2 regions of the Kosakonia oryzendophytica genome follow, and region 1 is predicted to be linked to the other one. Evidence: predicted binding sites of a transcription regulator. Region 1 holds the regulator's gene; the other holds the start of a gene.
The links. Region 1 encodes PurR, which represses purine synthesis genes. Its sites were predicted from a motif close to CANGCAAACGTTTGCNTG; they were not measured.
Positions count from the first base shown of each region.

Region 1 (3,413 bases):
GCGAAAATACGGTTAACACGGTGTGACGGGTAATAATCCGTGACCAGCGCCTGCCAGCTTACTGTTGCGGCGCAAACCCCGACGGCCTGTACAAAACGCAGCACCAATAACAGCGTGGCGTCCCGCACCCATACTGTTCCCAGACAGCCCACAGCGAAAATCCCCAGGCCGGTTAACAGAATCGGTTTGCGCCCATAGCGATCCGATAACGGTCCCCACAGCAGTTGTGCAACGGCAAACCCGGCCAGAAACAGGCTCAATGTGGCGCTGACAACAGCGGAGGAGGTCTCTAAATCTTGCTGAATAGCGCTGAACGCGGGCAGGTACATATCGGTGGCTAAAAAGCCCAGCACGCTTAATCCCGCGAGCCAGACTAAAAATCCTTTGCCAGGTTGCATTGTGGTATCTCTTCTTTGTGCAGGTTATCAGGGTTGTCGAGTGTAAGGAGTGCATTCTCCCTTGTGAAACGCTAATATTTGCGCAATGGTTTCAAATTTTTTGCAGGCAGATTATGTGGTCAGAATATTCGCTGGAAGTGGTAGATGCTGTGGCGCGTAACGGCAGTTTTAGCGGCGCGGCTCAGGAGTTGCACCGCGTGCCTTCTGCTGTCAGCTACACCGTGAGGCAACTGGAGGAGTGGCTGGCGGTTCCACTGTTTGAACGGCGTCACCGCGATGTGGAGTTAACGCCCGCTGGCGTCTGGTTTTTGAAAGAAGGGCGTTCTGTTATCAAAAAAATGCAGGTCACCCGTCAACAGTGCCAGCAGATTGCGAATGGCTGGCGCGGGCAACTGGCGATTGCGGTGGACAACATTGTCAGACCCGAACGCACACGACAGCTGATCGTCGATTTTTATCGTCACTTTAGCGATGTGGAACTCCAGGTTTATCAGGAAGTGTTTAACGGCGTCTGGGATGCACTGGCCGACGGGCGTGTTGAACTGGCTATTGGTGCAACGCAGGCTATCCCGGTCGGTGGGCGCTATGCTTTTCGCGATATGGGAATGCTGAGCTGGAAGTGTGTGGTTTCCTGTCGGCATCCGCTGGCGGCGCTGCCGGGCCCATTAAGTGATGAGACGTTGCGTAACTGGCCCTCACTGATACAGGAAGATACATCACGCTCGTTACCAAAGCGCATTACCTGGCTGCTGGATAACCAGAAACGCGTGATAGTACCGGACTGGAAATCATCCGAAGCCTGTCTGTCTGCCGGGTTGTGCGTGGGAATGGTCCCGGCGCATTTTGCCAGGCCCTGGCTCGATCGCGGGGAGTGGGTGGCGCTGGAGCTGGAAAATCCCTTCCCAGATGCCGCTTGTTGCCTGACGTGGCAGCAGAACGAGGCATCACCTGCACTGAACTGGCTTCTTGAGTACCTGGGGGACAGTGAAACGCTGAATCGGGAATGGTTGCGGGAGCCGGAATAAGGGCTCCCGCAAAAGGGGATTAACGGCGGTAGTCGCGGAACGGACCATCGGCGACTGAGCGACGCTCGATCAGACGCGGATGCACTTCAATGGATTGCGACTCTTCGCGTTTATTCACAATACGGTCAAGCAGCATGGTAAACGCAGTTTCACCCAGCGAATCTTTCGGCTGGTGTATTGTGGTCAGTGACGGCGTGAAGAAGCGGGAGTTACGCACATTGTCATACCCGATCACCGAAATATCCTGTGGGACGCGTAATCCCATCTCGTCGGCCGCACACAGCGCACCCATGGCCATAATATCGCCGCCGCAGAAAACGGCTGTCGGGCGATGCGTCTGTGCAAGGATCTGCTGCATGGCGCGATAACCAGACTCAGGTTCAAAGTCGCCCTGGACAATCCAGCTTTCCGGTACGGAAATGGTGGCTTCTTCCATTGCTTTCATAAAGCCGGCGAGACGGCCCGCGCCGGTGTTGCGCTCAAGCGGACCCGGGATCACACCGATATCGCGGTGGCCGCGTTCGATCAGATAACGCCCGGCCATATAACCGCCTTCAAAGGCGTTATCGATCACCGTGTCAGTAAAGTCGGCTTTGGCTTCGCCCCAGTCCATAACGACCATCGGGATATGGCGATACTCTTCCAGCATGCTCAGTAGGGATTCCGGATACTCGGAACACATTACCAGCAGACCATCAACACGCTTTTGCGCCATCATCGACAAGTAAGCGCGCTGTTTTTCCAGGTTATTCCAGGCATTACCAAGAATCAGGGTGTAGCCTTTCTGGAAGCACTTCTTCTCAACAGCCTCAATGATTTCGGCAAAGTAGGCTGCTTCGCTGCTGGTGGCCAGCAGGCCGATCGATTTGGTGTGATTCACCTTCAGGCTGCGCGCCACGGCGCTCGGTGAATAATGCAGCTCTTTGATCGCCGCCCACACAGCATTGCGCGTCTCTTCGGCGACAAAACGTGTTTTGTTAATTACGTGTGATACGGTTGTGGTGGAAACGTTTGCTCGCTTCGCTACGTCTTTGATCGTTGCCATCAGATGTCACTCCAGACCATATCTCAAGCTCCTGATAATACATAAGGTAAACGTTTGCCTTCAATCACCCTGTACCCATGAATGGGGGTGCGGTACGCCGGGAAAAAGACACTGGACGTCAGGAGGGGAGTCAATGGCCGGTACGCTAATAAATTTAGCGTCGAATTTTGTCTGATCTTGAGCAAAAGGGGAAGTGATAAAACATCTGACACGCTAATTCCTGCAAGATTTTTACGTTTATTTGTGCAAAAATGCGCTATCTCACTTTTTGTGTGGAAATTAAAACGGAGAAAATTGATGAGCACCGACCTGAAGTATTCACTGTTCACTACCGTCATCGTGCTGGGTCTGATCGTTTTCGGCGCCCTGACTGCTGCACTGCATTGATTCTGCGCGAGGGGGAACCGGGTTCCCCCTCCGTTTTCATCCCCGCCATTGTTATCAATTTTGCAATACTCTTTTGTCATTCCGCTAACTGCTGTTTTTTGTGATTGATGTCATACTTTTGACTTCTGCGACAGTGTCCCGAATCGACACGGCTTTTCCGGAGTCAGTTTATGAAAATGAATTTCCCTTTGCTTGCCCTGGCGATTGGCGCCTTTGGCATCGGTACGACCGAGTTCTCCCCGATGGGATTACTGCCGGTGATTGCCCGCGGCGTTGACGTTTCTATCCCGGCGGCGGGGATGCTGATTAGCGCCTATGCTGTCGGCGTAATGGTCGGTGCGCCGTTAATGACCTTACTGCTTTCTCATCGCGGCAGACGCAACGCGCTGATTTTTTTGATGGCGATTTTTACGCTGGGTAATGTGTTGTCGGCGATTGCACCGAATTACGCCACCCTGATGCTGGCGCGTATCGTCACCAGTCTCAATCACGGGGCATTCTTTGGCCTGGGATCGGTGGTTGCTGCAAGCGTTGTTGCCAAAGAAAAACAAGCCAGCG
Region 1 covers NZ_CP115659.1:2,877,832-2,881,244, reverse strand. Annotated here, with positions in the region: gene punC (purine nucleoside transporter PunC) at 1-398, opposite strand, end outside; partial or broken gene punR (DNA-binding transcriptional activator PunR) at 512-1,446, shown strand; gene purR (HTH-type transcriptional repressor PurR) at 1,443-2,468, opposite strand; gene cydH (cytochrome bd-I oxidase subunit CydH) at 2,766-2,855, shown strand; gene O9K67_RS13895 (MFS transporter) at 3,026-3,413, shown strand, end outside.

Region 2 (3,413 bases), 1.1 Mb from region 1:
CCATCGCGGTGCGGCCGTCCAGCGACGCCCCCAGCTTGAGCTGCACATAAGGGAACCCGGTACGCATGCGTTTGAGGAAGCCCTTATTCAGCGCTTCTGCTTCGCTCATCATCAGCCCGTGGCTGACCTCGATGCCTTCCTGTTGCAGGCGGTACAAGCCGCGACCGGCAACCTGCGGGTTGGGATCCTGCATCGCCGCGACAACGCGAGCAACGCCTGCGGCAATCAGCGCTTCGCAGCACGGCGGCGTACGGCCATGGTGACTGCACGGCTCCAGCGTGACATACGCCGTTGCGCCGCGGGCGCGATCGCCTGCCATACGCAGTGCATGCACTTCGGCATGGGGTTCACCTGCGCGATAGTGAAAACCTTCACCAACGATCTCGCCATCGTTCACAATCACGCAGCCGACGCGCGGATTCGGATGGGTGGTAAAACGACCGCGCTGCGCCAGTTTCAGCGCGCGGGCCATATACATTTCGTCCTGCATGCTTAGTCCTGTAGACGAGCGATCTCTTCGCCAAACTCGCGAATATCTTCAAAGCTGCGGTAGACGGAAGCAAAGCGAACATAAGCCACTTTATCGAGCTTTTTAAGCTGCTCCATCACCAGATTACCGATCATTTTACTCGGCACTTCGCGTTCGCCTGTTGCGCGAAGTTGCGATTTAATGTGGTTCAGCGCCATTTCCACGTCATCCGCGCTTACCGGACGTTTTTCCAGCGCTTTTAACATACCGCTGCGCAGTTTGTCTTCATTGAACGGCTCACGCACATCATTGCTCTTTACCACCCGCGGCATCACGAGTTCCGCCACTTCGAAGGTGGTGAAACGCTCGTTGCAGACCAGACACTGCCGGCGGCGGCGAACAGAAGAACCTTCACCCACCAGACGAGAATCAATTACTTTGGTATCCACGGCGAAACAGAATGGGCAATGCATACAGTGTCCTGACGTTAGAGTTAACTGAAATCTATTTTACCCCGAACTGGCATGACTACAAAGGCAGACCGTTTTTGAGACAATGGATCGATGGCAACCACAGCGTTGCTGTCTACCATTACAGCGATCCTCATTTTCAAGGAAACAGACACAATGACAAGACGTTACCTAAGAACACTCTTACTGGGAAGCCTTTTTGCCCTCAGTGCCTGCGCCCAGCAAAGCGAAGTCCGACAGTTGCATCAGAGCGTCAGCACACTGAACAACGAAATGAGCAAACTGAATAAAGAAACGGTCAAAATCACCCAGCAAAATACCCTGAATGCCAAATCCGGCAGCGGCGTGTATTTGTTACCGGGTGCGAACACCCCGGCTCGCCTGAACAGCCAGATTGGTATGTTGCGCATGTCATTGCAAAACATTGCGCCAAACGCTGGCGGCACCCGCATCGTGCTGCGTATTCAGGGCGAGTCCAACGATCCACTTCCCGCCTTCAGTGGTACCGTTGAGTGGGGACAGATTCAGGGGACAACCGAAAACTATCAGGAAGTGAATGTGCAGAATCAGCTGATTAATGCGCCTGCCAGCACGCTTGCGCCAAGCGATGTGGACATTCCGCTGCAACTCAACGGCATTACGCCGGATCAGTTAGGCTTTGTGCGCATTCACGACATTCAGCCCGCCAATTTGCAGTAAGTCGTCAGGGGTGACGTTGTCGCCCCTACTTGCTTTTTGTCACGCTTTATCTTCTTTTCTTTCCTCCCGTCATCACATTCACGAATTTGCAATATTGATAAATGCCAGTACAATCGCCCTCGTTTATTACACGCAAACGTGAACGCAATCGATTACGTATGTGTCAGTAATGTGAAACAACACATATTTTTGTGAGCGCGGATACTTATAATAGGCGTCCAGAAATATGAAACATTTAGAAACTCAATGCGTGCTTTCTTTCACTCCCGTCTGGGATCTCAATCAGTGGCGAAATGATGAAAAAAATAATCCTCGCAGCCAGTGCTGCTCTGACGCTTTCCGCTTCTTTCACTGCTAACGCAGCGGATAACAGCAAACCTGAATATCTTTCCGACTGGTGGCACCAGAGCGTAAACGTGGTGGGGAGTTATCACACCCGTTTCGGACCTGTCCCGCGTAACGATACCTACCTGGAATATGAAGCGTTCGCCAAGAAAGATTGGTTTGATTTCTACGGCTATATGGATGCGCCGGTATTCTTCGGGGGTAACACCGGTGCGAAGGGGATCTGGAACCACGGCTCTCCGCTGTTTATGGAAATCGAACCGCGTTTCTCCATTGATAAACTGACCGGCACTGACCTGAGCTTTGGCCCGTTCAAAGAGTGGTACATCGCCAATAACTACATCTACGACATGGGCCGCAACGCATCGGGTCGCCAGAGCACCTGGTACATGGGTCTGGGTACCGACATCGACACCGGTCTGCCGATGAGCCTGTCTCTGAACGTGTATGCGAAATACCAGTGGCAGAACTACGGTGCCACGAACGAGAACGAGTGGGATGGCTACCGTTTCAAAGTGAAATACTTTGTCCCGATCACCACGCTGTGGGGCGGCCAGTTGAGCTACATCGGCTTTACCAACTTTGACTGGGGTTCAGACCTGGGCGACAGCCGTTACTATGTTAACGGTGAGCAGCAGCGTACCAACAACTCCATCGCATCCAGTCATATCCTCTCCCTGGGCTACGACCACTGGCATTACTCTGTTGTTGCGCGTTACTGGCACAATGGCGGTCAGTTCAAAGATGATGCCACACTGAATTGGGGCGCAGGCGACTTTAGCGCGCGTTCTACCGGTTGGGGTGGTTACCTGGTGGTGGGTTACAACTTCTGATCCCGTGATGACGCTTGCCGGGTGGCGTTCAGCCACGGCCAGCGCATCCAGCCCGAAAAGCCGATCGCAAGGTCGGCTTTTTTATTTCGCGTAGGCTTCTTTCTGCAAGCGGATAAACTCTTGCATTGAGCGATCAGGCCGCTCGGCAAATGCTTTCCCGGTAAAGGTCACGCCCTGGCAACGATCCAGGCGAAAACAACGGTAAGCATCACGCAGTTCACACCACGCCACCAGTACCCACGTCGCCCCCATAAAGGATAATCCCAGCGGATGGATCACCCGTTCGGAAACGTCACCCTTCTCGTCCTGGTAGTGCAGATAGAGTTCCTGATGCAGGCGCATTGCTTGGTGAATCACATCAAACCAGACGCGAACCTGCGGAAATCTGTCAAAATTCGGTGAAATAATGCGGTTACGTTCAGCCGCGATGCGTTTATCGTACGGCAACACCGCCAGCAGTTTCTCCTGCGCGGAACCGGCAGCCTGCGCCAGCACATCACCGCTCCAGGTTTGCAGCATCCCAATCGCGGCGATCAGTGCCTCCACTTCCATGCTGGTAAACATCAATGGCGGGAGATCGAAACCGGGCATCAGGCG
Region 2 covers NZ_CP115659.1:3,990,393-3,993,805, forward strand. Annotated here, with positions in the region: gene ribD (bifunctional diaminohydroxyphosphoribosylaminopyrimidine deaminase/5-amino-6-(5-phosphoribosylamino)uracil reductase RibD) at 1-490, opposite strand, end outside; gene nrdR (transcriptional regulator NrdR) at 493-942, opposite strand; gene O9K67_RS19350 (SadB/YajI family lipoprotein) at 1,096-1,638, shown strand; gene O9K67_RS19355 (nucleoside-specific channel-forming protein Tsx) at 1,935-2,816, shown strand; gene O9K67_RS19360 (helix-turn-helix transcriptional regulator) at 2,898-3,413, opposite strand, start outside.
Region 2: O9K67_RS19355 (nucleoside-specific channel-forming protein Tsx) is a predicted target of PurR. The motif match lies at 1,780-1,797, and genes of this name have one in related genera.